DNA from 4 places in the Corynebacterium fournieri genome. Region 3 is predicted to be linked to each of the others. Evidence: predicted binding sites of a transcription regulator. Region 3 holds the regulator's gene; each other region holds the start of a gene.
What was found. The regulator LexA, encoded in region 3, represses DNA repair genes until DNA is damaged. The targets are predictions, from matches to a motif close to CGAACANNTGTTCG.
Positions count from the first base shown of each region.

Region 1: the regulator LexA is predicted to act here: its motif matches at 3,007-3,020, upstream of CFOUR_RS04625 (HNH endonuclease signature motif containing protein).
Region 2: the regulator LexA is predicted to act here: its motif matches at 4,088-4,101, upstream of CFOUR_RS10145 (HNH endonuclease signature motif containing protein).
Region 4: the regulator LexA is predicted to act here: its motif matches at 3,464-3,477, upstream of CFOUR_RS11250 (HNH endonuclease signature motif containing protein).

Region 1 covers NZ_CP047210.1:941,333-948,402, forward strand. The annotation lists gene CFOUR_RS04615 (homoserine dehydrogenase) at 1-700, shown strand, start outside; gene thrB (homoserine kinase) at 714-1,643, shown strand; gene CFOUR_RS04625 (HNH endonuclease signature motif containing protein) at 1,640-2,953, opposite strand; gene CFOUR_RS04630 (glycerol dehydrogenase) at 3,289-4,434, opposite strand; gene CFOUR_RS04635 (hypothetical protein) at 4,704-4,859, opposite strand; gene CFOUR_RS04640 (vWA domain-containing protein) at 4,873-6,609, shown strand; gene CFOUR_RS04645 (long-chain fatty-acid--CoA ligase) at 6,622-7,070, opposite strand, start outside.
Region 2 covers NZ_CP047210.1:2,114,550-2,121,619, forward strand. The annotation lists gene CFOUR_RS10115 (UDP-glucose dehydrogenase family protein) at 1-222, opposite strand, end outside; gene CFOUR_RS10120 (Fic family protein) at 415-1,626, shown strand; gene dcd (dCTP deaminase) at 1,671-2,234, opposite strand; tRNA gene CFOUR_RS10130 (tRNA-Gly) at 2,296-2,366, shown strand; gene CFOUR_RS10135 (hypothetical protein) at 2,404-2,982, opposite strand; SAM riboswitch class IV at 2,999-3,138, opposite strand; gene CFOUR_RS10140 (alpha/beta fold hydrolase) at 3,216-4,037, shown strand; gene CFOUR_RS10145 (HNH endonuclease signature motif containing protein) at 4,184-5,707, shown strand; partial or broken gene CFOUR_RS10150 (VanW family protein) at 5,752-7,070, opposite strand, start outside.
Region 3 covers NZ_CP047210.1:1,372,364-1,379,433, reverse strand. The annotation lists gene nagB (glucosamine-6-phosphate deaminase) at 1-511, opposite strand, end outside; gene CFOUR_RS06690 (uracil-xanthine permease family protein) at 624-1,940, shown strand; gene CFOUR_RS06685 (HPr family phosphocarrier protein) at 2,015-2,284, opposite strand; gene CFOUR_RS06680 (DeoR/GlpR family DNA-binding transcription regulator) at 2,386-3,174, opposite strand; gene lexA (transcriptional repressor LexA) at 3,259-3,939, opposite strand; gene nrdR (transcriptional regulator NrdR) at 4,584-5,042, shown strand; gene hrpA (ATP-dependent RNA helicase HrpA) at 5,069-7,070, opposite strand, start outside.
Region 4 covers NZ_CP047210.1:2,365,355-2,372,424, reverse strand. The annotation lists gene CFOUR_RS11270 (AzlC family ABC transporter permease) at 1-621, shown strand, start outside; gene CFOUR_RS11265 (branched-chain amino acid transporter permease) at 618-968, shown strand; gene CFOUR_RS11260 (hypothetical protein) at 1,104-1,553, shown strand; gene CFOUR_RS11255 (hypothetical protein) at 1,753-2,181, shown strand; gene CFOUR_RS11250 (HNH endonuclease signature motif containing protein) at 2,188-3,447, opposite strand; gene CFOUR_RS11245 (hypothetical protein) at 3,799-4,053, shown strand; gene CFOUR_RS11240 (hypothetical protein) at 4,176-4,478, opposite strand; gene CFOUR_RS11235 (bile acid:sodium symporter family protein) at 4,488-5,432, opposite strand; gene CFOUR_RS11230 (Rieske (2Fe-2S) protein) at 5,433-5,780, opposite strand; gene trpA (tryptophan synthase subunit alpha) at 5,795-6,610, opposite strand; gene trpB (tryptophan synthase subunit beta) at 6,611-7,070, opposite strand, start outside.

The DNA.
Region 1 (7,070 bases), 430 kb from region 3:
CCACGACGCCGCCTCCAAGGCCGCCATCCTCGCGTCCATGGGCTTCCACACTCGCGTGACCTTCGACGACGTGTACTGCGAAGGCATCACAAAGGTCACCGCTGACGACATCGAGGCCGCCAAGCAGTCCAACCAGACCATCAAGCTGCTGGCGATCTGCGAGCGCCTCGTCGACGACGCCGGCAACACCACCGGCGTCAACGCCCGCGTCCACCCCACGCTGGTGCCCAACGAGCACCCGCTGTCCACCGTGGACAAGTCCTACAACGCCATCTTCGTCGAGGCAGAAGCAGCAGGTCGTCTCATGTTCTACGGCAATGGCGCCGGTGGCGCCCCCACCGCGTCCGCAGTCCTCGGCGACCTTGTCGGCGCCGCCCGCAACAAGGTGCACGGCGGGCGCGCACCGGCGGAAAACCCGTATGCGGACTACCCGGTCGTCCCCTTCGAGCAGGTGACCACGCGCTACCACATCAACATGACGGTCAACGACCGTGTGGGCGTGCTCGCGGACCTCACCGCGCGTTTTGCCACGGCAGGCATCTCCCTGTCGGCGGTGCGCCAGGAGGAGTCTGGCGACGAGGCCCACCTGATCGTGGTTACCCACGCCGCCCGCGAGGAGGACCTCCACGCGATCGTGGACCAGCTCACCGGCCACGACGAGGTGCTGGCCGTCAACTCCGTTATCCGCCTGGATTCCTAGAAGGGGGCGCACCATGGCCATTGATCTGCAGCCCGGCCTCAAGGTCAAAGTCACCGTCCCCGGTTCTTCTGCGAACCTGGGCCCGGGATTTGACACCCTCGGACTCGCGCTGAGCATCTACGACACTGTCGAGGTCGAGGTCACCGAGTCCGGCCTCGAGGTGGAGATTTTCGGCGAGGGCGCCGACGACCTGCCCCGCGACAGCTCCCACCTGGTGGTCAAGGCCATCCAATCCGGTCTCACCGCCGCCGACGTGTCCGCACCTGGCCTGCGCGTGGTGTGCCACAACTCCATCCCGCAGTCCCGCGGCCTGGGGTCTTCCGCCGCCGCGGCCGTCGCCGGCGTCGTCGCAGCGAACGCGCTTGCAGGCTCGCCGCTGGACCACGACGCGATCGTCCAGCTGTCCTCAGAGTTTGAGGGCCACCCCGACAACGCGGGTGCCTCCGCCCTCGGCGGCGCTGTGGTGTCCTGGACCGACATTCCCGTCGACGGGCAGTCCAAGCCGTCCTACCGTGCTGTGCGCATCCCGGTGGACGATTCCATCAAGGCTGTCGCTCTCGTGCCTGACTTCCACGCCTCCACAAATGCCGTGCGAAAGGTGCTGCCGAGCCACGTCACCCACACCGACGCGCGCTTCAACGTCTCGCGCACCGCAGTGATGACGGCGGCCATCCAGCACCACCCGGAGCTGCTGTTCGAGGGCACCCGCGACCGCCTGCACCAGCCGTACCGCGCCGACGTGCTGCCGATTACCGCCGAGTGGGTCAATCGCTTGCGCAACCGCGGCCACGCCGCCTACCTGTCCGGTGCCGGCCCGACCGCGCTCGTGCTGACCACTTCCGAGGTGGAGCCCTCGCTTCTCGACGAAGCACGCTCCGCCGGCCTACGCATCATCGAACTCGATGTCGCCGGGCCCGCCACCGCGGAGTTGGTGCGAGACTAGTCGTCGTAGCTGGTGCCCGTGCGGTATTCCGGCCGCAGGGGCCCGGTGAAGTTGCGCGTTCGGGTTGGCAGCGAGCGGTTCCTGGAGATGTACTGCGTGCCGTCCTTGAGCCGGAAGTAGAGATCCGGCCCGAACGCCTCTATATGCGCAAGCCTGTGGCTGATCTTTGAATGGCAGCTGGAGCACAGCGGGATGAGGTTGTCTATGTCCGTCTTGCCTCCCTCGTCCCACTCTCTGATGTGGTGAATCTCGATGAAACGGGTGTGGCTGCAGCCGGGCATCGCGCACTGGTGGTTCCAGGCGGTGAGAAGTGCCAGGACCTGGGCGTCGGTGGCGAAGCGCTGGGCACGGCCCACGTTGATGGTCAGGCCCTTCTTGTCCAACAGGTGCATGCGAACCGTGGCGTTCGCGATGTAGCTGCGTACTTCCGCCGAGCGGGCGGAGATATTCTGTGGCATCCACGCGCCCCCGCCTTCAGTAAGCACGATGTTGACGTGCGCGCCCGGTGCGCGGAGGGGACTGGCCGGTTTAGTGCGGACCATGTCCATCATGGCGATGAACGCGGGGTAGAGGTCCTTCTTCTCCGGTGGGCCGTAGCGAGACGGCGGGCGGAGAAGGGAATCTAGGTCGATTTTTGTGCGGGGCCGCGAAGGCTCTTCGGTGTGGTCGGGTGGGCAGGCCTCGGGGAGGTGCTCGGCTTGCTGGATAATCTCGTCGAGTTTGTCTGGGTCTGCCAGGACGTCCGCGTCCGGGAGTTCGGCGCAGTAGTTGGCCAGTTGCGCGATTTTCAGTGCCGCAAGAAGTGCCTGGCCTTGCATTGCAGGAAGGAGTGCTCGGAAGTCCAGCATGCCGTCATCTCTGACATTGGCGGTGACGAAGGGGGCGTCGGGCTCGGTCTCATCTACCGGGTCGGCCCCCGCGAAGATCTGCTGAAGCTCCGAATAGCCGTGGACGAGCGCGAGCTCGACGAGCTCCTGTTCATTCTGTTCGGTCATGTATTTCAGCAGCAGGCGCACGGTGGAGTAGGGCATGACGCCGGAACGGAACGTCTCAAAAAGATGCCGAAATCTGCGTAAACCCCGTGCGATGTGGACGTATTCGTATGCGGTTGCGGTGGGGAGGTTGAGTTCGCGTCTGATCCAGGTCGCGGTGGAATTTTCGCTGTACTGGGCTGCTATGTCGGCCTCGTCAAGCTGGCCGAGGAGATCGAGCATGTCGGCGCGGTGGGTGTGGGATTGGCGGTGGTGGTTCTTTAGATCGTCGACAAGCTGAGGCGTGTCGCGGGTGATTGGAACAGTGGCTGTAGTCATCGGCTGACCCCTGTGCGATGGCTGGGCGGGAACTGTGTGACGCCGAGTGTATGCGAAAAGGTGTTCGATGTAAAGGGTTTGTGTGTCCACTTCATTCAACATGTGAGCCAGGGTTCTGCAGCTGCAGAACTCTCTCAACCTTTGGTTGAGACTCTCTCCCCGGAAAATTGAGCTGATTCTGCAACTGCGGAACCTTCTCAACTAATGGGTGAGAGTTTCGAAAATTGTGCGGGAAGCATTCTGCAGCTGCAGAACCTTCTCAACCACCGCTTGAGAGTCCCGCGCAGCAAAGAAGGGCCGCACGAAAACGATCGTGCGGCCCCTTTGGGCGAAGGCTAGTGCTTGGTCTCGTACTTGTTCGGAGACGGCAAACCGCGTTCCTCGCGGACACGGCGGGAGGTGAACTCGAGGGTGACCAGCGCCTCAACTACCTGCTCCGGGGTGACCGGGAACGGCATGTTGTGGATGGTCTCGTCCTTGCTGGTCGCGGCCTGCGCAACGGCTTCAAGGGCCTCGGTGTCCTCGGGGGAGAGGCCCACCTCGGTCAGGGTGGTGGGCAGGCCGACGCGAGTGGAGAACTCGATGAAGTCCTCCAGCTCTTCGGTGTCAGCGCCCTCCATGATCAGCTGGGCGATGGTGCCGATGTTGACCTTCTCGCCGTGGGTCAGGCCGTGGGTTTGCTCGGCGGCGGAGAGGCCGTCGTGAATTGCGTGCGCCGCAGCGAGGCCGCCAGACTCGAAGCCGAGGCCGGACAACAGCGTGTTGGCCTCGACAACTGCGTCGAGTGCCGGGGTGACCACGCCTGCGCGCACCGCGTCGAGGGCGGCGAAAGCGTCGTTCCAGAGGATGTCCCAGCACAGTTCCGCAAGCGCGGCGCCGGCGCGGGTGGGGCGGCCGCCGTTCATGGTCGTGCCGTTGCCCTTCGCCGTCGCGCGGGCCTCAACCCAGGTGGCAAGGGCGTCGCCGATGCCGGCGACGAGGAACCTCTCTGGCGCACTGGCAACCAGCTGGGTGTCAATGAGCACGAGGTCAGGGTTGCGCGGGAAGAAGCGGTACTCGTCGAAGGCGCCGTCTTCCGTGTAAATCACGGACAGGGTGGACGTCGGGGCGTCGGAGGACGCGGCGGTGGGGACGGAGACCCAGCTGATGCCCGCCTCAAAGCCGGCTGCCTTGGCGGAGTCGATGGCGGAGCCGCCGCCGAGACCGACGACGACATCGTAGTTGTTGTCCTTGATCAGCTTCACGGTGTCGTCGACACGCTTCGCGGTGGCGAAGCCCTCGAACTGAACGCGGTTGACCGGCAGGCCAACCTCTTCAAAACCGTCGGTGAGTTGCTTTTCAACGAGGCCCCACACGGTGTCGTCCGAAAGCAGCAGCGGGTTCTCACCCAGCTGCTTGAGGTATTTGCCCAGCTCGTGGATGGCGTTTTGGCCCTGCACGTAGCGGGACGGGCTGGAAAAGATGCTTGGTTTCGCTGTCATGCCCCTCAATCGTACCGTGACTTTTTGCTTGACGACGTCGCCTGCGGCCGGCTGCCCGGGCCGGACAGGACAGATTGTTTTCCTTGCGAAGCTATAACAAAACGTGCAGGTGCGGTGGAGTTCTTTTATTCTCCTAAGTGATTCTGCACACACGTAAGGGAAGGGTGCGTTGGGATGAATCTGTTGGTTTCGAGGAAGGGTGCGGGGGCTATTGGCGCGCTGCTTTTGGTGGTGGCGTGTTGTTGCGCGTGGGTGCCTGTGGCGTGGGGTCAATCCTCGTCGACAGCGGTGTCTACGGTGACACAGACTTCGTCGTCCTCGACGACGTCGACGAAAGCGTCTTCGTCGGCTTCCGGTAGCGGCTCGGATGACAGCAAGGCGATGCTGATTCTGGATGCGTCGTCGTCGATGGTTGAAGCCGACACCGAGGGCACCCGAATGGATTCGGCGAGGAAGGCGGCGAACGAGCTGGTGGAATCGCTGCCAGAGACGGCGAATATGGGGCTGACGGTATACGGCGCGAATGAGTCGGATGCGCCGGATAATCGGGAGCGGGGGTGCAAAGATATCGAGACGCTCGTCCCGGTGGGCAAGGTTGACAAGGCGAAATTCTCTTCGGCCATTAACGGCTTAAAGCCGAAGGGGTACACGCCAATGGGAAATTCGCTGCGCAAGGCCGCAGAAGAACTAGGCAACGAAGGTCAGCGCTCGATCATTCTGGTTTCCGACGGTATCGATTCCTGTGCGCCGCCGCCGGTGTGCGAGGTGGCGAAGGAGCTGGCCGAAGATGGTGTTGACCTGGCGATCCACACGGTGGGGTTCCAAGTTGATGATGCCGCCCGCAAGGAGTTGCAGTGCATCGCGGAGGCTGGCAATGGTCAGTTTTTGGAGGCGAAGGATGCGGCGAGTCTGTCGCAGTCGTTGAAGTTCCTCGCTCAGCGTGACATCGGAAAATACAAGGTTGAAGGCACGCCGTTCGAGTTTGCGGATTCGCCGGAGGATGCCAAGTGGCTTGGTCAGGGCCAGTACCAGACGAAGGTGACACCGGATTCGAACTCGAAGACCGACCGCTACTTCCGCGTCTCCGTGCCGGAGGGGCATAAGGCGCTGATCACGATGACGCCAATCTGGCAGCCTGACGGGCAATTTCAAGATGCCGAGGTTACTCTCGAGTCCACCGCGCAAACCAACGAGAGCGACCCGAACTGCGGTAAAGCTCGCACGAAGCTCTCCGGCGCAAACATCGCAGGCAGCGCACAATTCGCGATGGAACCCTACTGGGTTTCGTTGTCGCGCGAGGACCAGGCCGATGACTGCGATATGGGCGACTGGCTGATAGCCACGCAGGTGTACAAGACAGGCGCAGAGCTTGTCGACGGCGTCAACGTCGAAGTCAACGTGTTCTACGAGCCGATCCCAGAAAAAGAACAAGCCAAGGAATGGTCGGACAAGGCTATCTCCTCCGGAAAGTACGACGGTGAGGTCCCGTTCGGTACTGGCCAGGAAATCGCTGGCGGCACCAGTTTCAACGATGCGGTGGAGATCAGCGAGGGCACCTATTCCGACAAGATCGTTCCTGGCGAGTACCGCTTCTACAAGATCCCGGTGACCTGGGGCCAGCGTCCGGTGCTGAATATGAAGGTCAAGGAGTCAGTCACAAACGACGCAGACTCGGTGAAGATCAAGATCTTTGACCCGACACGCCTTGAAGTTGGAACAAGAGACTTCAGCTTCTACGACAAGGAAGAGGAAAGCGGCCCAGTCTCGCCAGCGCAGCACACGATGTACGGCGGGGATAATCCGCACCAGGGATACTACTTCCTGCACGTCGGCATGGGAGCGAAGAGCGAAGATGAAGCCACAGGCGTGGAGCAGCCGTACGAGTTTGTGGTGATGCTCGATGGCGAGCCGGTGGACGGTGGCCCGGATTGGACGGCCACGTACGAAAACGGTCCGGAGCCGTCGGATGAGCCGATCAAGTTTGAAGGTGCGAGCACCTCGGGTGAGCAGCGGACGGTGGAGGCAACCACCGAAGCTGCAGAGCAAAGTGAGCAGGTCGCATCTGACCAGGACAAGTCGGGCGGGTTGTCCCTGCCGTTGCTGGGCGGTCTCGGTGTGCTGCTGCTGGCCGTGATCGGTGCAGTGGTGCTCCTGCTCAACCGCAACCGCGCATAAGCACACGTTGCGCTACGACGTCGCCTGCGGCCGGCTGCCCGGGCCGGGCAAGGCAATGATGTCGAACTCGTCGCGGGCCAGGTGCTTGCGCAGGTCCTTCTTGTCGAATTTGCCCACGGAGGTTTTGTCGATGGAATCGACGAAGGTCCAATACTCGGGCGCCATCCACTTGGGCAGCACGTCGGCCAAGCCGGCCCGCAGGCGGGCGGCGGTCTCCTCGGTCGGCGGTACCTCCGCGGTCAGCTTGGTCACGGCCAGTGGACGCTCGCCCCACTTCTGGTCGGGGATGCCGATCACGGCGCACTCGATGACGTCGTCGGACTCCATGATCAGGTTTTCCACCTGGGCGGAGTAGATCCACTCGCCGCCGGAGCGAATCACGTCGCGGGCGCGGTCGTAGAGAGTGAGGAAGCCGGCGTTGGTCACGGTGCCCACGTCGCCGGTGCGAAGCCAGCCGTCGG
Region 2 (7,070 bases), 740 kb from region 3:
GGCGGCCTCGGCGTAGTCGGTGGTGAAATCCAGCCGCCCGGCGTCGATGTTGCGCTCCAGCACCTCGGGCAGGCCCGGCTCGTAGAAGGGCACCTTCGAGTTCTTCAGCGCCTGGATCTTGCTTTCGTCAACGTCTACGCCCAGTACCTCGTGGCCCAATTCAGCCATGCACGCCGCATGCGTCGCGCCGAGGTAACCAGTACCAATCACAGTCATCCGCATAAGTGGCCATTATGCCGTGGGAGGGCGGGCGCGGCAGCGCAACCGCCGGAAGCGTACTTGCAGGAATGAGAATTCGAGCGCTGTGTGTGACGCCTATTCTGCAAAATCAAGGTTTTCCCACAAATAGACCGACGCGAATATCGCTAAACTCCCAGAATTGAAAGTTCTGCCCCCACAAAGGACGATCCTCAAATGAACAATTACAAAAGCCTGAAGACTGTGTTTCACAAATCTTCAGACGGCCAGCGGGCTGCGGAGACAGAATACTTCTCGAGATTTTCCTCTCCAGCCACGCTTCATTGGGACTTCGCGGTCGGCAAACATCAACTATTCGCAGTGCTTACTGCGGAAAATCAATCCCTCTTGGAACAAGTCTGGCGGGCGGAGCTCCGAATTTCTCACAAGTGGTCCACGCTCCCAGGCGCAGCTGCCAGCCATTACCTGACTGGCCTGCTCATTGAGGAAATTAAATCGACCAACCAAATTGAGGGTGTGCATTCGACCCGGAGAGAAATTGCAGAAGCTCTAACTCGCCCGTCAACCGGACCACATAAGCGTTTTCGCGAAATGGTTGCCTTCTACGAGTCGTTGCTCAACCCCAATGATCGACCGGAGTTTCCTAGGACCCCCGCATCCCTCCGGGCGGAGTACGACAAATTGCTCGCGAACGAAATCGATGAGGACGATCGTCCTGATGGGCATCTGTTCCGGGCAGGAACTGTAGAGATTCACGACGGCATCCAAGGGGTGCACAAGGCCCCCCTTGGCGAAGACAACATTGAAGAGCGAATGCAAACGTTCTTATCGACCCAGCACGATGAAACCCATGTCCTCATCAACGCGCTCATAGGCCACTTCATATTTGAATACACCCACCCGTTTTACGACGGTAACGGCCGCATGGGACGCTTCCTACTCGCTTTCAAGGCCCTCGAGGTCCTTTCCCCACCAACCTCAATGTCCCTCTCGCACCAGTTCTCACTCCAGCGGAAGAAGTATTACGCGGCGTTCGTAGAAGCCGAAAACCCGATGAACTACGGGGAGGCAACCTTTTTTATCGAAGCCATGCTCGAGATGCTGATTGATGCCCAGAATGATTTGGAGACATCATTAGATCAAAAACACTTTCAGCTACGGAGTTTGCAAGATGTCTTATCATCCTTAGACCGTGACGAGTATGAACGCGACCTGCTTTTTTTAGCTGCACAAGCGTTTCTTTTTGGCCCGGATTTACCCTTCCCCCTCAAGGACGCAGTATCAACGATGGGACGTTCGTGGAACACCATCCGGCCCGTGGCAGAAGACTTGGAAACGGAGGGACTCATCCAATCGGCGTCGAAGCGCCCTCTCACTCTAGAACTGACCACTCGAGGCCGTGAATACTTGCATATATCAGAAGACTGAGTGGACTAGGGGCTACCGAAGATAGCGTCGATAGGCAATCGCGCCTACCGAAAGTTCAGGTACGCCTTCGAGGGGGTGGGGCCGCGCTGGCCCTGATACTTCGAACCGAGGGCGCCGCTGCCGTATGGAGTGTCCGCGGGCGAGGACATCTTGAACAGCGCGAGCTGGCCGACCTTCATGCCCGGCCACAGCACGATGGGCAGGTTGGCCACGTTGGACAGCTCCAAGGTGATGTGGCCGGAAAAGCCCGGGTCGATAAAGCCGGCGGTGGAGTGCGTGAGCAGGCCCAAACGGCCGAGGGAAGACTTGCCCTCGAGGCGGCCCGCCAGGTCCGCAGGAAGCGAGAAGCATTCGAGCGTGGACGCGAGCACGAACTCGCCGGGGTGCAGGACGAAAGCGTCGTCGTCCGGCACCTCGACAAGGGTGGTCAGATCCGGCATCTCCTGCTTCGGGTCGATGTGCGTGTACTTCGAGTTATTGAAAACGCGGAAGAACTTGTCAATGCGCACGTCGATGGAACTCGGCTGAATCAACTCGGCGTCGAAGGGGTCGATGCCGAGGTGGCCGGAGTCGATTGCGTCGCGGATGTCGTGATCTGAAAGCAGCACGGCTCAAAGTGTACTTCCCCGTTTTGGGGTCCGAATCCGTGGTGCTAAAGTCATCAACGCTGCCGGCGTAGTTTAGTGGTAGAACATCAGCTTCCCAAGCTGAGAGTGCGAGTTCGATTCTCGTCGCCGGCTCTCTTTTTTATCTGGGGGAAGGCTGGGCCCGAGGGGCCTACGCGTGGCTACAAGGGCCGATCGGTTTGGATGAGACGACGCTGACCGGGTATCCGTTACCGTTGAAGTCACCGCGCAGCACCGGCCACTCCCGGTTGTAGTACCTCGCGTTGGCGAGGCGCTCCGGGTCGTGGTTGTAGCAGGTGTACACGCCGTCTTCGGTGGAAAAGATCAGCTTGGTGCCGTCGTGCTCGATGATGGTGATGGGCAGCCAATCCTCTTTGGGGCCGTTGCCGGCGCGTAGTACCGGAATCCAGTGAGGTTTGTGGCCGTTGGCGATCAGGTCGCACTCGTCGGGGCCGCACGGAATGCGTTCTGCGGGCGGCTCAGGCAGGGGAACGACGGTACCGTTGGCGTCGCGGACCGCGCCCTCGATGGCGGAGTACTCAAATTTCGGGCCGGTGTGGCCCACGAAATCAAATGCCTCCATGGGCGAGGCGAATTCCGCGGTGACGGTCTCACCCGTGCTGTCGAGCCTGAACGTGACAGTGTTGATGTTGACGCTGCCGAGGGTCGCTGGAACCCAGTCATCGGCGAAGTCGAAGGGGTTGGACATTGCTGGCATGTCGGAAGACATGGTTGATCTCCTTTGAAAATCGCGCTTCCGGCGCGGCGGTTGCTCGTGCCGGCGGATCTTCTCCCGGGGGCACCGTGCGCGATGTGCGCGGTTGCCAGCCGACGAGCCGGGAGGCTTCGCCCGCTTTTACTTGCGGGACCGTCGGACTTCGTGATCCGCAAAGAAGATTAACAGACAGCTTTGTCTAGTGCAAGTGGGACCGGAGAGCGTCGATTAGCAATATGCTCGACAGGATGAAACTGAGCAGCGCGATGATGACACTTGCAGCTGGCTACGGAGCAGTGCGCGGGCTGCAAAACCGCCCGCCGATGCCGTTCAACGACAGGTCGTTTGAGCCCGAGCACCCCACGCCGGTGATGTACGTACACGGGATCAACTCGCGCACCGCGGCGTTCGAATCCAACGCACACAGCCTGCGCGAGCAGGGCTTTTGGGTGTGGGGCTACGACTACGGGGACATGATCGCACCCGGATTCTTCGGCGTGGGCGACCTGAACTCGATCGTGTGCGACGTAGAGGAAAACGTGGACCGCGTACTGCGAAAAACCGGTGCCACGCAGGTGGATATCGTGGCGCACTCGCAGGGCGCGCTGATGACCAAGCTTTTCATCGCTCGCGGCGGCGCGGAAAAGGTGCGCCGCGTAGTGGCGATGGGAGGCAACTTCCACGGCACCGATTTCCGCGGCCTGGCGGGGCAGATGGGCGAATTCGCATCCCGCCACCCACACTTCACCGCACTGTTCGCGCCCGGCGCAGCCCAGCAGCTGGCAGGTTCGGCATGGCTACAGGAGTTCGCCAGCGGGCCAGACACCGTACCCGGGATCGTGTACACCTCCATCTACTCGCCCGCAGACACGGTGGTCACCCCCGCCTCCGCGTCCGCACTGCAGTCCGCGGACGGCGCCGATGTGGCCAACATCGACTCCGGGCAGTGGTACGACGGCTACGCGCCGATCCACTCGCTCATGCCTCGCGACCCGCTGTACGCGGAGCTCACTGCGTGGGGGCTGCTGCGAGACGTGGGCGACCACGTGCCGCCGCAGCGAGAAAGCTAGGCAGCGGCGGCTTGTCGACGGGCTAAAGCTGCAGCTTGGGCGGGATTATTCGAACAAGTGTTCGTGTGGGTGGTTTGTAGCGTCGGGCGGGGCCGTAGTGTGTCGGGTGTTCGCCTCGTGAAGGCTCTGAAGGGAGGGGCGCCGCCATGACCAGGACAATCGACTACCACGTGGACCAAGTCGTCGCGGGGCTCGAAGCGCTCGAGGCGCTGATGATGCAGCCGGAGTCCTACCAGCTCGCATCCACCCACCACGCGATGGAGCGCCTGCACGCCGCGCTACCCCTCCTATCCAACGCCAACATCGCCTTCGCTTTTGTTTGCGAGCGCGACGGCGCAGGACGCCTAGTTGGGGCCAACCATCCCGTTGAATACCTGACCAAGCAGCTCGGCCTTCCCCGCGCCGACGCGTTCAACCTGCTCAGTCAGGCCAAGACGATGTTCGGCGAAGTGGAGGTGCCCACCCCGCCCTCCGACCCTTCCACCGGCGAGGAGGAGCGCCGGAAGCAGCAAGAGGAAGAGAAGCGGCGCAAGGAAGAAGCGCGCAAAGCCAAAGAGCGGGCCCGCAAAGCCGCTGCCAAAGCGAACGCAGAGAAAAAGCGCATCATCGACCGCGCACTGATGCAGCTCAACGAGCACGCCGACCCGGGCCGCGACGAAGTCTACGCCCGGGCGCTCGAGGCAGCAGAGACCATGTCCGCCGAGGAGCTGCGGAAATTCGTCACCAACCTGGTCAAACGCGCCAACCGAAAGGGCCGCGACTACTCGGGAAAGAAAGACCCCCTCGCCGCCTTTAAGAAGCGCACCTTGGTCTTCGGCGAAGAGGACAGCGACGGCGGAACCTGGGCCAAGATCTACCTTGACAAGGCCAGCCGCGCCGCCCTCGAGGCCGCCATCGCCGCCGGCGAAGCACCCGGCGCAAATTTGCCCGACGGGGTCGAGGACAAACGCACCCGCGGACAGCGCCGCTTCGACCAACTCATGGACATTGTGAACCGGCACGGCACATCCTCCGCCGCCGGGCGGCGCGGTCTCGGCACCGTGGTGCTGACCATGACGCTGGATGAGCTCCTCGGCGCCGACGCGTACACGGAGTTCGCCACCAACACCTCGGTGTCTTTGACCGCCCTGGACGTAGTGCGCCTGGGGTTGGCCGGCGACTCGTTCGCGCTCCAACTCGATTCGTGCACCGGGGTGCCGCTGTCGCTCGGCCGGGCACGTCTGGCCAGCATCGAGCAGAAGATGGTCCTGCTCGCCATGCAGCAAGTGTGCGCGTGGACCGGCTGCACCAAACCAGGCGTGGAGCTGGAGGCGCACCACATTGAGGCCTACTTCCACGGCGGGCTGACCAACTTGGACAACCTCATCCTCCTGTGCCGCGAGCACCACAGGTGCAACAACGACAACAGAGATGGCGCCGGCGGGAAGGGGCACTTCGAAAAAGACCCCGCCACCTGGGATATCACCCACCACCCCGCAGATGGCGGACCGCCGGTATCTACCTCAACCCACCAGTACCAACAATCACCCGGTCAACGGACCATCCGGCGCGCACAGGAGAAATACCCGGCCTTCGACGACCCACCGAATGCGAGAGCGAGCGATCCGCCACTGTTTGAAGTCGGCGAAAACCGGAAGACCGCTCCAAAGCGGAAAGGCAATACAGCGTGACAGCCGGGCCGGCCTGCTCGTGCCTGCCCGCGTCCGCCCGAGCCCTACCCGCAGCGCACGACCGGCTGCGGGTCGTACACCGTCGTCTGCGTCTCGCGGTTGAGCTCGTTGCCCGCGAGATCGTAGATGATCCGCGTGTCGGAAGTAGTGAAACCGGGCGCCCCCGACGAAGGCGCGCAGCTGTCGCCCGGCACGTTCATCGGCTGCGGCGAGGTCTGCGCCCAGCGCCCACCGTTGACGGATTCGACGGTGATGGACTTCACGCCCATGAGGCTCACCGTGACTTCGCCGCCGCCCACGTTGGTCGCGATACGGACCGGGTACGGGCTGTCGTTGCGGAACTGCAGATCGATGGCCCCCTCGTACACGGTGGCCTCGCGGCCAGCCGGGTAGCGGGAGATGTAGTACGAGTGCGGTGTGTGCGCCACATCCGTCATGCCCGCGAAGTACGAGGCGTTGTACAAGGTGGTGGCGAACTGAGAGATGCCACCGCCCACCGCGGTGTCCGCGTGGCCATTGAGGATGATGCCGGACTCCACGTAGCCCTGCGCGGTGCCGCGGGGGCCGGTGTAACCGTTCAAAGAGAACGTCTCCCCAGGGTTGACCACCGCACCGTTGACCGTCTGCGCCACCAGCGCGATGTTCGTGCCGGACGCGCCGGAAAAGCCGCCGGTGGTAAACGAGCCGACAACGTCATTGAAGGTGGCGTTTTGCGCCTGCTCGGTGGTGAACTCGGCGGGTACGTCCTTGTACACCGCCTCCCATGTGCGGGTCTCGGTGCCGTCCAGGCGCTTGTCCAGGGTTGCCAGGGTCGCGTCCCAGTCCACCACCGATCCGTCCACGGATGGCTCAACCCCGCCGCCGGCGAGCACGCGGGCGTTTTTGCCCTCCACCTCGGTCGCGGCGAGCTGGTCGCCCAGGATGGTGCGGGCAGCGTCCGTGTTCACCTCGGGCTCGAGGCGGCCTTTCACAACGGGGAACTGCACGATCTCGCCCAGGCGGTCCTGCGGCACCGCGGCCGCCACGCCGTCCTTGCCGGTCACGGTGAGCGGCCCGTCCAGCGCGGCACGGACCGGGCCGCCGAGAGCCGCTTTCATAGCGTCGTCGTTGACGGCGGGCTGGACCTCGCTCGGTTCCACATCGACGCCGTCGGGGTTGAGCCAGCCGGTGGTCACTTCGTCGCGAAGCAAAGAGCTTTCCACCTCTTGGCCCAGCTTCGGGTCGGAGGATTCGGCCTTGCCGCCTTCGATGCGGATGGTGCCGTCGACGGGGGTCGACGCGCAGCTCTTTTGCCATCCGGTCGAGCTGGCGGGTCAGGGCGGTGTCGTCGATGGTGGGAACGACGTCCACCTCGTGGGTGGTG
Region 3 (7,070 bases):
CCTCGTTGTCGAAAAAGCGGGCGTTGTCGGCAACGGTGGTGGGGTGCAGGTCGATCTGGCGCGTGCGTGAATCCAGCGGACTCGGCGGCTCGTTGAAGGCGATGTGGCCGTTGGCGCCCACTCCGAGAATCTGCACATCCACCCCGCCAGCCGCATGGATACGCTCCTCGTAGCTTCGGGCCTCCGCCTCCGGATCCTCCGCTAGGCCGTTGAGTGAGTGGACCTTTTCGTCGTCGATATCGATATGGCGGGTGAACTCGCGACGAATGGTGGCGTAGTAGGACTGCTCGTCCGTGCGCTCCAGTCCCACATACTCGTCGAGGAGGAACGCGTCGCACTCGGCAAAGCTCAGGTCCTCTTCGCGGTGGCGGCGCGCCAGCTCCATGTAAAGCGGGTTCGGCGTCGAGCCCGTGGCCAGGCCAAGGGTTGCACCCCTGCGCACGAACGGTTCAATAAGGTCGGCGGCGGCGACGCCGACCTTTTCAGCTGTGGGGCGCACAATGATATCCATGCAGCTCAAGATAGCAAGGCTGCGTTGAGCGTCAGGCCGGTCATCCCCTTCAATCCGGCAGCCGCCACCCCCGCGGCGGGAGAATTGCTCTTTGGGGCGATAATGGTGCTTTGTGACGCATAAATTTGGTTGGTCCCTGCATGGAGATGGGCGCACAGTGCGCCCCGGGGCGGTTGTCGCCCCGGACGAGCGGTTGAGCTGGCCGCGCACCATCGGCATCGGCATGCAACACGTCGTGGCTATGTTCGGCGCGACGCTGCTCGTACCTACACTCACCGGTTTCCCGGTCAACACCACGCTGCTGTTTTCCGGCGTGGGCACCATTATTTTCCTGCTGCTGACGCGCAACAAGGTGCCGAGCTACCTCGGATCCTCCTTCGCCTTCATCGCTCCGCTGACGGCGTCGCAGCAGTACGGGGTGGGAGCCCAGCTCGGCGGCGTGCTGCTGACCGGCGTTGCACTTATTCTCGTGGGCGTTGTGGTCGAATGGGCGGGCAAACGCGTCATCGACGCTGTGATGCCGCCGGTGGTAACCGGCGCCATCGTGGCGCTGATCGGTTTCAACCTGGCCCCGACGGCGGTTTCCAATGTGGAAACGCAGCCGTGGGTGGCCGGGGTGACGCTGCTGACGGTCGTGGTGGTGACAGTGGCCACCAGGGGCATGCTGTCGCGCCTGTCAATCCTGATCGGAGTGCTGGTGGGCTGGATGTTCGCCGCGTGTACAGGCGGGCTCGGCGAGGATGCGATGCAGACCATCGCCGACGCGCCGTGGGTGGGCCTGCCGCAGTTCCACCGGCACGAATTCCACCTCTCTGCGGTGCTGGTGACGCTGCCGGTGCTGGTCGTGCTGATCGCCGAAAACGTCGGCCACGTCAAGGCTGTATCCGAGATGACCGGCCGCAACCTCGACGACATGCAGGGACGCGCGCTGATCGGCGACGGCATCGCCACCACGCTCGCAGGCGGCTTCGGCGGATCCGGTACCACCACCTACGCAGAAAACATCGGTGTGATGGCGGCGACGAAGGTGTACTCGACCGCCGCGTACTGGGTCGCCGCCGCGTTCGCAATCGTGCTGGCGTTCATCCCGAAGTTCGGCGCGGTCATCTTCACCATCCCCGCCGGCGTGCTCGGCGGCGCATGTCTCGTGCTCTACGGCCTGATCGGCATGTTGGGCGTGCGCATCTGGCAGGACAACAAGGTCGACTTCACGGATCCAGTCAACCTCACCGCCGCTGCAGTGGCGCTCATCGTCGGTATCGGCAACCTCACTTTCGACCTTGGTGCGGTCACGCTTGAGGGCATCGCGCTGGGATCCGTGGGCATCATCGTGATCTACCCGCTCATGCGTTTGGCGTACAACACCTTCGGCGAAGGGCGCTACCGCTCCGGCTTCGACACTTCCAAGCCGTCGACGTTTTCGCAGTAGGCAAAGCGGCACCATGCAAAGCAAAACGCCCGGACCGTCGTCCGGGCGTGAGCTCGTCGTCAAGCGGAAGCTGGCTACTCTTCGTCCAGGTTCTGCTCAATGAGCGCTGCAATCTTTTCCACAGCGTCGGCGTTTTCGGAAGTGACGGTCACTTCATCGCCGTGCTCGGCGCCCATGGCCATAATCATCAGCGACGAAGCAGCATCCGTCTCGTCATCGTCATCGCCGCCCACGAGGGTGAGCAGGATTTCGTCGTCGTATTCTCCGGCAGCATCGGCGATGACGGTAGCGGGGCGAGCGTGCAGCCCGACAGTGGAACCGACCTTGACGGTCTTGGAAGCCATACGGGGTCCTTTCTGATTTTCTGTTGCAGTACTTTGTACCGAGTGTAGGACCGTTCACGGCCGCGCCGCCACAACGGCCGTCTAGGACTGAGCCGCGGGGCTTACTGCGCGCCTGCGAGGACCACTTCAATACCGTGGGAGCGAAGTTCGTCGAGAAATGTCGGGGGAGCCTCGCTGTCCGTGACCACCACATCAATCTCGCTCAAGGGTGCAAAGCTGACGACGTAGTCATTGCCCAACTTGGTGGAATCGCACAACACAACCACCTTGTGGGCGTTCGTGACCATCGCGGCTTTGACTGCCGCCTCTTGCGCATCAGCCGTGGACAGGCCGTGCTGTATGGACAGGGCGTTGGTGCCGACGAACGCGACATCGGCTCGCAGAAGTGCGAGGGTGCGCAGTGCCGTGCTGCCCACTACCGCCTGGCTGATTGGGCGGACCGTTCCCCCGAGCAGCTGCACATCGTGGAGGCCGGAGACGCTGAGGTCCAAGGCAGTGGGAATTGAATTGGTCACCACCGAATACTCGCGATCGGCACTGGTTTCGGCGATGCGCTGACCGAGCATGCCAATGGAAGATCCGGAATCGAGAAAGATCGTGCTGCTCGGGCTTTCCGGAATGAACTGGAGGGCGCATTCCGCGATTGCGGCCTTCGCTGACGACGAGGCACGCTGCCGAGCATCCAAAGGCAGCTCGGTGCTGCGGTAGGACTGGCTGGCAACCGCGCCACCGTGTACGCGGTGGACGACGCCTTCGTCGTGCAGAGCTGACAGATCGCGGCGAATCGTCTCTGCCGTCACGTCGAAGCGCTCCGCCAGCTCGGTGACGTTGACGCGGCCTTCCACAGCGGTCAGCGACGCAATCTGGCGTCTGCGCTCTTCGGCGTACATAGATTCTCCTGCGCGTATATTCGGGACCTTGTCCCTATGCGTAAAGCTGCTGGTGAGGCGCTCGCGTGTGCGAACGCGCACTGCTTACAGCGTACGGAACACCGAGATGACGCGACCCATGATCTCCGCTTCGTCGCCCTTGATCGGCTCAAACGCCTCATTGTGGGGGAGCAGCCAGACACCGGAGGAATCGCGGTGGAACTCCTTCACCGTTGCCTCTCCGTCGAGCAACGCCGCAACAAACTCGCCCTCCTCGGCGTTCGGCTGCGAGCGCACCACAACCCAATCGCCGTCCAGGATGCCGGCTTCGCGCATGGATTCGCCGACGACTTTCAGCATGAAGAAATCGCCGTCGCCGAGCAGCTCTTCCGGCAAGGGGTAGTAGTTATCCACGTTCTCCTCGGCGAGGATGGGAGCGCCTGCGGCGATCTGGCCGACCACCGGCACGTAGCGAGCGTTCGAGGAATCTTCCGGCTTCTCCTCCTGCGGCTTGCGCTTCTTGCGGCCGTGCTCCGGCAACTGGCGCAAGTCCACTGCGCGCGGCTTGTTCGGGTCGCGCCGCAAAAAGCCCTTCTTCTCCAGCTCCTTGAGCTGGTACGCAACGGAGGAGGTGGATTGCAGTCCGGCGGCATCTCCGATCTCGCGGATGCTCGGCGGGTAGCCCCGCAGCACGACAGCGTCCTGGATGACCTGCAAAATGCGGCGCTGGCGGTCGGAGAGCGAGTTGTAGTCGGGCGTGCCCTGGTCGGCCTTCTTTCGTGCCATGTTTGCTCCTAGTGCTCGGCGAGTGGTCTCTGCGCAAACAACCTACCAGATAGGGCACTCATGTTCGATGATTTCCTGTGTGGGCTGGACACGGGGCTACCGCTTTGCTATAAATCGAACACGTCAGCGTATTCGAACACATGAACGTTAGAACATTCGAGCGTGTCGGCGCCGAACGTAAGGTGTGCCGCAGAACGAAAGGAGACGGTAATGGCCGTTGCAATCAACCCAGCACAGAATGCATTTCACTTTGGCAGCACCGCGCCGTCTGTGGTGCCTCCCGCGGAGGTTTGGGACGTTGAGTCGACTCAGCCGCGCCGGACTGGCGGCGGATCAGTTCGAACGATTTCCGCGACTCATCGAAAGTACGATCGTTCGGACCGGGAGGAGGCAATCGCGGGGTCGGGTGACGTCAGCGCGTTCGAAACCCGACGCGAGCGGAGAGATACGTTGCTGTTGGGGGCGGGTATGACCGCTGCGCTGCTCATTGGTTCCGCATTCGGCGGGGTTTTCGCGGGAGCAGGTGACGGCCAGGTGGCGACCAGCGGACACGCTGCCCAAAACGCTGCGATGACGTCGGCGCGTTAGGCGGGGCGTAGACTCGGGGCAAGGCCACACCGTTTAGACAACCGGGGGAGTACGCAGTGTTTTGTCCCTTTTGCCACAACGAGCAATCTCGCGTCACTGATTCCCGCTTAGTCGAGGCTGGATCCGCCATTCGCAGGCGGCGGGAATGCACGGAATGCGGGGGCCGGTTCACCACGGTAGAAAAGGCCGTGCTGACTGTTGTGAAGCGAAACGGCGTGAGCGAGCCTTTCGACCGCGACAAGCTGATCGTCGGTGTGCGCAGGGCGTGCCAGGGAAGGGATGTCTCCGACGACGCACTCAAACGCCTCGCCCAGGAGGTGGAGGAAACGGTTCGGGCGCAGGGAAGCTCGCAGGTGCCGGCAAACGAAATCGGCCTGGCGGTGCTCGAGCCCTTGCGTGCACTCGACGAGGTTGCCTACCTGCGATTCGCCTCCGTGTACAAGTCGTTCGAAAGTGCCGACGACTTCGAATCGGAAATTCGCCTCATGCGGCGCCGAGACCGCGAGGACTTCTAGGGCGGCGCCTCTGCGGTCTCGCAGCGTTACCGCAACGCGTCGATCTTCTTCTCGATGCGCCGCTGGCTCACCGGCTTCGGTGTGCCCAATCGCTGTGCGAACAAGCTCACCCGCAGCTCTTCGATGAGCCACAAGATGTCCTTATACGCTTTCGTTTTCGTTCGGCCCGCGGGGAGGGACTTCATCCGCTGCGCCAAATAGCGCTTGACCGCATCGATCACGGACTGCCTGTCGGCATCCCGGTCCGGGTCCAGCCGCATATCCTCCAGGCGGATCCGCATGGCTTCGATGTAGCGCGGCAGGTGCTGTAGATGGCCGATACCGTGCACGGTCACAGCATGTTTAGGCAGGAAAAACGCGAGCTGCGAGTTCATGTCGTCAATGGCTGGGCCTTCCCAATGCAGCAATTCCGAAGCCATGTTGGCGTAATCCGCCAGCGCCGGAGCGAGCGTGACTACTACTCGCCGTACCGCGCCAGCGACCTGCGGCCGGATCTCTGCAACCAGCGCCTCAAACTCCTCAGGCGAGCGCACCGGCCCGCCGCTGGAGAGCATCACATCGCGGATGACGGCCACTCGGGCATCTTCCACCAGACCCTCGGCGCCGCCGTGCGGGTAGCGGTCCACGGCCACCTTTTGACGCAGTGGCAGCCCCTTCGTCATCTGGGTGGGGTTGACGGTGATCTCGCGCAACAGCAGCGTCAGTGTCGCGGTGATCATGGAGGCGTCTGCGGCGGCCTTCGTCGGATGCACCGTGACCTTCACACCGTCCTTCGTGGCTTCCAGTGCCGGGAAGGCGTCGACGTCGTTGCCGTCGATCGTGGTGGTGACGGTTTCCGGCACAGCGCCCAAAGAGTCTGCGGTCCACTTCGCTACAGCTTCAGACTCGGAGGTGCGCCCCGCCTTGGACACCGAAGACTTGATCTTGCCCGCTTGCCGGCGTTTTAAGGCGTCGAGGTCTTTGTCGTGGTCGACGACCTTGCCGCGCCTGTCGATCGCCGCGAACGTCACCTTCAGGTGCGCGGGCAGGGCAGCTGGGTTGAAGTCGGAGCCATTGATGCCGCGTCCGCCGATCGAGCGCAGTGCGTCTGCCAAGACGTCGCCGAAGGGCTCCTGCCGCAACTGCTGCTCACTCGCGCCGTCCGCGGCCTTTCGGTTTTGTATCAGCTCGAGCGCGCGTTCCGCGAAGTCCGGTGCGGGCACCACGGTTTTGCGCAGTGCCTTGGGCAGGGTCCGGATGTATTCGGCAGCCAGTTCTGAGCGCAGCCCCGGCACGAGCCAGTCAAAGCCGTGCGGGCTGAGGTTCGCCAACAGCGGGACGGGTACGTCGACGGTCACGCCGTCGAAAGGATCGCCCGGCTCGAACTTGTAGCGCAGCGCGTAGTCGATGGTGCCTTGCTGCCAGACTTCGGGAAAGGCGTTGGTGGAGGAGTCCACGCCTTCGTCGTCCAGCAGTGTCGCCGGATCAAAGTCGAGGTAGTGCTTGTCCTTGGCGCGCTTCTTCTTCCACCAGGAGTCGAAGTGGCGTGCGGTGGTGACGTCCTCGGGCAGGCGTGCGTCGTAAAACTCGAACAGTGTGTCCTCGTCGACCACTAAGCCGCGGCGGCGCACCTTTTCCTCCACCTCGGCAGCCTCAGCCAGCAGCGCCTCGTTGTGGTCGATGAAGTGGTGGTGGCGGTTCCAATCACCCTCCAGCAAGGCGTGGCGGATGAACATATTGCGCGCACCCGCGGGGTCAACGCGGTGGTAGGGCACCAGCCGGTCGCGCACGATGGTCACGCCGTAGAGCATGGATTTTTGGTGGACCATTGCGGCAGAGCGTTTACGTGACCAGATTGGCTCGGAGTAGCTGTGCTTGAGCAAATCGCCGGCGGCAGCTTCGACCCAGGCCGGCTCGATCTTTGCCACGTCGCGCGCCCAAAGGCGCGAAGTTTCCACCAGTTCTGCGGCCATGATGAACTCAGGGGGCTTTTTGCTTAGCGACGACCCAGGGAAGACCAGAAACCGCGTACCGCGCGCGCCTTGGAAC
Region 4 (7,070 bases), 990 kb from region 3:
GCCTTCGGCGTACTGATGACGCAGACCGGCTTCGCCTGGTGGTGGACCCCGATCTTCTCCACGGTGATCTACGCCGGCTCCATGGAGTTTCTCGCCGTGAGCATGGTCACCGGCGGACTCGGCCCCGTGTCATCCGCGATCACAGGTTTCATGGTGAACTTCCGGCACCTGTTCTACGGGCTGACCTATCCGCGCTCCGAAATTCTGCGCGGCCTGCCCGCGGCGTACGCCACATACGCTCTTACCGACGAGGTCTACGCCATCACCTCCACCCTCCACGAACGCCCCTCCGTCGCGCGTCTGCTCACCATCTCCGTCGTGTGCCAGCTGGCGTGGCTGCTCTCCGGTATTGCCGGCGCACTCGCCGGGGCGGTGATCCCCGCCGGCGTGGAGGGCTTCGACTTCGCGCTGACCGCCCTGTTCGCCGTCCTGGCCTACGAGGCGTTCCAGACCCGCCGCGACTTGTCCGCCCCGTTGATCGCAGGCACCCTCGCGCTGGTGGCGGCGTTGCTGCTGCCGGGCCAGGTGATCATCCTGGCGCTTCTGTCCTACTTCCTGGTGCTCGTCCTGCGCTTCTGGTTCCCGCGTGTGGACGACTCCCTTTCCTGGCGGCTGCCATGACGGGAAACCTCGGACTCCCCGACGGCGTGACCCTCACCATGGTCGCCGCCGTACTTATCCCCGTCGGCGTCGTCACCGTACTCCTGCGCGCCCTGCCGTTTTCCATGCTGCGCGTGCTCAAGGGCAGCCCGTTCATCGACTTCCTCGCCGTGCTCATGCCCGTCGGGGTGATGACCGTCCTGGTGGCCTACACCGTGATCGGCCACGCCCACTCCCCCGCCCACCTCGCCTCCGCGCTCATTGCGTTAGCCGCCACCTTGCTCCTGCACCGCTGGAGGCGTCGCGCGGACCTGTCCATCTTCGCTGGCACTGCCCTGTACATGGTGTTGGTCAACCTGGTGTTTTAGGGGCCAGACGGCGTAGGCGTGCGATACATATCGTTTCATCTGATAAAAGTCAGGTGACCTGCGGCGATGTGTGTTTTACTGACGCAGTCCGGTTTTCTGGCAATCACACTCATGCATCGACCAAGGAGATCCCCCATGAAGCGCATCACCGCCGCCGCTCTGGCCGCAACCACCGCCCTGTCCCTTGCTGCCGTGCCGGCACAGGCAGTTGAGATTAACGGGAAGGAAACCGGTGGCTATGGCCATGAGTCTTCTTCGCAGGTGACCTTCCCTGAGATGGAAAAGTATATGGATGCCGCCACCGCAGCTGAGCGGGACAAGAAGGGCGATGGTCTCTCCGCCCCGTTCCTTGGTTCCGCCCAGAGCGGCATCTTCGAAACCGAAACTGGTGAAGAAGCCGCCAACCAGGGTGCCGTAATGAACTCTTCCTACCGGAACGACGCTAACCGCGGCTACAAGCTCGGCACCACCTACGACATCCTCGTGGGCACCGGCATCGCCGCCGCGGTCATCGCAGTGCTCGGTGGCGCAGCGGCCGCTGCGGGCAAGATCCCGGGTATTCCGGGCGTCGAGCTGCCTTCCTAAGGCCTCACGCCTAGGGAGCAATCCACACTCCTCTCCCCTCACCGGGAGGGGAGTTTTTGGTTTTGGGCCCTCTATATCGTCACCGGTTAGCTCTCCGTTACACCGAAAGAATTGTTTGTCTACCTGCGGAAACATATGTTTTACTGGCCGGGGCTCGATCCGAGCCGTAAAAAGTCAGATTCGCACAAAGGAGTTTCCATTGAAGCGCATCACCGCAGCCGCCGTGGCGGCAGCAACCGCCGTGTCCCTGGCAGCCGTCCCGGCGCAGGCAGCAGAAGGCGATTTGCAGTCCCTCCGTGACCAGCTCCACCCGGAGTCCGCGTCCGAGGTCAGCGACGCATACCTCGCTGGCTACAAGGGCAAGGCCATGATCCGCGAGGAGCTGGAGCCGGGCACCGGCTACTCCCAGCCGTACAAGCGTTCCTCCGAGAAGAACCAGGTACCCAACAGCGCAACCTCCTCGCTGAAGAACGACGCAGCTCGCGGATACAAGCTCGGCACCACCTACGACATCCTCGTGGGCACCGGCATCGCCGCCGCGGTCATCGCAGTGCTCGGTGGCGCAGCGGCCGCCGCGGGCAAGATCCCGGGTGTCCCGGGCATTCCGGGCGTTGAGCAGTTCTTCTAAGCGTCGCTAGTCGTTGAAGGACCAGTTGCACTCCTCCATGGTCCGCATGATGTCGTCACGCCGCGGCAGGGAGTAGTTCGTAGACACGAAACGCGTCCCGTCGCGGTAGACAAAATGGATGTCTGAGTGCTCCTTCAGCGTCTTCAGGTAGCCCTCCGTGACCAGGGAATGGCAGGCAGAGCACAGCGGCAGGAGGTTCTCCAGGTCGGTCAGGCCCCCGGCGGCCCAGTCCTCGATGTGGTGGATCTCAATGAAGCGCGTGTGTGTGCACCCGGGTGCCGCGCACTGCCCGCCCCACATGGCCAGCAGCGCATTAACCTGCCCGTTTGTGGCGAGACGCTGTTTGCGTCCGGTGTTGAGGATGAGGCCCTCGGAGTTGACCGTCGAGTGGCGGACGTCCGCGTTAGCAAGCAGGCTCGCGATCGCCTTCGACGGCGCGCCCACGTTGTTCGGCATGTAGCCGCGCCCGTCCGGGGTGGCCAGGATGTTCACGTGGGCACCCGGCGTGGTGAGCGTGTTGCGCGGCGTCGTGCGTGCCATGTGGACGATGCCCATGAGCGCGCGCAGCAGCATCCGCCCAATCGGCAGTCCGTAGCCGGAGACTGTCTTTCGCGCGGGGCGGTTCTCCTCCACATCTTCGGCGCGCTCCAAGGCGATGTCGATTTCACCGTTAACCTCGGGGTCCAGGTCCTCGAGCACCTCGTCCAGGTCGCAGTACGCGATCTCCCCGATCTTCAGCGCGGCGATGAACGCGGCCCCGTCTGCGGCGTTGAGGTTGCCGTGGAACGCGATATCGCCGTTATCGCGCTTGTGCAGGCTCAGGTAGTACTGGGGGCTGTCGTCGCCCTCCCCGTCCTGCGGCTTCTTCCCCGCCAGTGCGCATTCCAGTTCGTGGTAGCCCATCCCGAGGGCGAGATCTACCAGGTCACGCTCGTTTTCGGCAGTCATGTATTTCAGAAGCAGCCGCACCACCGAGTAGTTCAGCGCACCCTCGGTGAATTGTTGCTGCAGGTAGCGGAAGGGTCGAAGGCGGTGGGCGACGCTGACGTACTCGTGCGCTGTTGAGGAGGACACGCCGAGGCGTCGAATGAGGAATTGCGCGGTGGTTGACGAGCCACATTCGATAGCAAGTGCGAGTTCATCAAAGGTTTGTATCGCGGACAACAACTCTGCTTTGTTCTGGGTCATCGCTCGGTGCGTGTCCTCGATTTGCTGGCTCAATGCGACGGCGATGGGGTTAGATTCGGTGGTCAATGCGGCGGTCAATTTGGCCCCCTTGAGGCGAATGCGAGTTCGATTGCCGGCATTATAAAACTCGCCACCGACATTCCTCTGACCTGCGGAAATGAGGTTTCGAAACCAAGCTATAACTTGTCCGCAACTCCGCATTGCGGACAAGTGGGGGCGAACCAACTATTGGCTATCGCTTATCGACGTCAACTCCGCCTTCCCCACCCCTCCAGCCCATGCCGCCACTCCGCATTGCGGACAATTCCGAGACCGCCAATAGTTGGTAATGGCCAACGAAAAAGGTCAAGTTTCGTGTAGTGTCGTAGCTGGTTGTGCTATCCGTCTCGTGCCACGCGCTCATAACTGTTAAGGAGAGGGTGCCGGATCATGGCGAAAGTTCACCGCACAGCGTATATCTACCCGATTTTTGTGGCGGTATGGATCGCAACACCGTTTATGGGTGACCGCGTTCCCATGTGGGGCCAATGGCTTTATTGGGTCGCCTTGATCGCGGTATCTGTTCTGGGGTTTGTCATCGCGGTGCGGGATAAGCGCCCCCTGCTGGGGATATTGTCTGTTCTTACCCTGCTAGCCTGGCCGATCACTCTCGCGGTGTCGTTGTTGTCCGGCCCCTTTGCCTGATGGGCTGACCTTGTCCCCTGCAACTCCGCATTGCAGACAATTCCGGCACCACCAACTATTGGGGCCCACCAACGAAAAAGGCCCGCGCCGGTGGCGGGGCGGGCCGGAGGGACGTCGATAAGCTATTGCAACTTTGCCTGAGCCTCGGACCAGAGGCCTTCGAACTCGGCCTCGGTGAGATGGGTTGCGGTGATGCCTTCGATGTCGTCGTAGGTGTGCGGGTGCGGGACGGTGTCCATGGGGCGGTTGGCTTGGCCGATGACTTTGCCGTCGACGAAGATGCCGGTGATGGTCTCGGAGGGGTCGAGCTCGATCATGCGGACCATGGTGCACTCGTGTGCGGAGACTTCTTCGAGTTCGGCGATGTTGAGCAGCTCGCCGCCGAGCTCCGGGACGTTGTAGTGGATGCGGACGAAATGTTTCACGTGAAACTCCTAACGGGAAATGCGTGAGACGTACGCGGAGCAGATGACTAGCTGGGACATGTGGTAGATCATCAGCGGGATGATCAGCACGCCCAGCGACGCCCCGCCGAAGATGACTGTGGCCATGGGCAGACCGGTGGCAAGCGATTTTTGGGTGCCGCACATCTGGATGGCGATGCGGTCCTCGCGCGGGAAGTGCAGAGCCTCCGGCACGACGCGGGTGAGCCAGAGCATCGCCGCAACCAGCGCGCAGGAGAAGACGGTGAGAAACACGATCTCCCACACGGACACGTTCGTCCACACGCCGGAAACGACGCCGCGCGAGAACGCGGAGTAGACGACCATCCAGATCGAGCCGCGGTCGACGAGCTTGGTCGCCTTCGACTTGGCCATCTCCCCCACCCGCGGCAGGAAACTATGCGCGAGTTGGCCGAGGATGAACGGCAGCAAGAGTTGCAAGGCGATATCGCCGAAGACGGACGCGTCGATGTGCACGCCGCTGCCCGCGCCCATCAGCCACATCACAAGCAGCGGCGTGACTATCACGCCGACGAGCGAGGACACCGACGCCGCCACCACCGCGCCGGAGACATTGCCCCGTGCCACGCCAGTCAGCGCGACGGAGGACTGCACGGTGGACGGCACCAGGGACATGAACAACAGGCCCTGGTAGAGGTCGTTGGAAATCAGTGCCGTGGTGGGCTGCGCCAGCAGACCGATGAGCGGGTAGATGACAAACGTGAACGCGAGGATCACGCCGTGCAACCGCCAGTTGGTCAGGCCCTTCAGCGCCTCCTGCGTGGACAGGCGGGCGCCGTAGAGGAAGAACAGCAGCGCGATGGCCAGTTTGACGGCTACGGCGAAGCCGTCGGCAAACGCGCCGCGGGCCGGCAGAAGGAAGGCGAGCGCCGCCGCGGCGACGATGCCGACGAGAAGCGGATCGAGCCTCTTCATCTAGTTCGCGGCCTGCAGGGTGTCGCCGTTGTCGGTCACTTGCACCTCACGCATGCCGGTCACCGCCGGGCCGGACACGCGCGCGCCGTCGGCGATGTTGAACACGGAACCGTGGGCGGTGCACTTGACGGTGTCGCCCTCGACCTTGGTGATCTTCTTCTGCTGGTGCGGGCACACGCTGGAGTACGCAACGTAGTGGCCGGCGGTGGGCTGGGCGATGATGAACTGGTCCAGAATTACCGCGGAGCCGACCGGAACGTCGGTCTTGGCAACTTCTTCGGGGGCCTCTTCCCCGCACGCGGCGAGGAATGCACCGGCAAACGTGGTCGCGGTGCCAAGTAGAAACATGCGTCGTGAACAGGTCATGATGCGATCGTAGCGCCCTTCATGGCCTTGACGTACTCGGTCAATGCTTCTTTCAGGGCGGGCATGTCGGTGACGTGGCCGTCGTCAAGATGCTCCTCGATGATGTTCGCGATCGCGGAGCCGGTGATCGCGCCGGCGGCACCCGCGGCGATAGCGTCGCGGACGTGCTCCGGGCGCGAGATGCCGAAGCCGAGCAGCACCGGCGGCCCGCCGAACTTGCGCACGCTATCCACGACCTCGCGCAGACCCTCCACCGTCGCTTCCTTGTCTGCGCCGGTCACCCCGTCGCGGGAGATGGCGTAGATGTAGCCGCGCGATGCGCCCGCCACCGCCTCAAGAGTGGCCTCGGACGCCTTGGCCGGCGCGATGTAGATCGGGTCGATGTCGGCTGCGGCGGCCGCTGCGGAGAAGGGAGCGGACTCGCGCACGGGGACGTCGGGAAGCAACACGCTGTCGGCGCCCGCCTCCTTGAACTCGCGGTAGAACCGCTCGAGCCCGCGGGCGTGCGCGACGTTGCCGTACACGAGCATGCCGATGGGCAGCTCCGGGTAGCGCTCACGGATGGTGCGGATCTGCGCAAGCGCCTTATCGACGTTCGCACCTCCGGCCAGCGCCCTCACGTGAGCATTCTGGATCGCCGGACCGTCCGCCACCGGGTCGGAGAACGGCACGCCGAGCTCCACGGCGTCCGCGCCCGCGTCCACGACGGCGGAGACGATCTCTACGGCGTCGTCCGGGGTGGGGTCCGACAGCATGATGAAGGGGACGAAGGCGCCCTTTCCCCTGGCGAAGAGTTGCTCGTAGCGGGACATTTACTTCTCCTTCTGGGCAAGGGTGGCTTGGACGTGTGCGATGTCTTTGTCGCCGCGGCCGGATAAGCCGACCAGGATGTGCAGTGGCTCGGCGTCCGCCGGGTGTTCGGCGGCGCGCTTGAGGGCGTAGCCCAGGGCGTGGGAGGACTCGAGCGCGGGGATGATGCCCTCGTGGCGCGACAGTGCCTGGAAGGCGCTGAGGGCTTCCTCATCGGTGACGGGCACGTACTTCGCGCGGCCGGACTTAGCCAGGTGCGCGTGCTCGGGGCCTACACCCGGGTAGTCCAGGCCGGCGGAGATGGAGTAGGACTCTTCCACTTGCCCGTCGCCGTCGCACATGAGGTAGGAGTACGTGCCGTGCAGCAGGCCGGTGGTGCCCTGGGCGATGGCCGCGCCGTGGGCGCCGAGTCCGAAGCCCTCCCCGCCCGGTTCGGCGCCGACGAGCTCCACATCCGGGTCG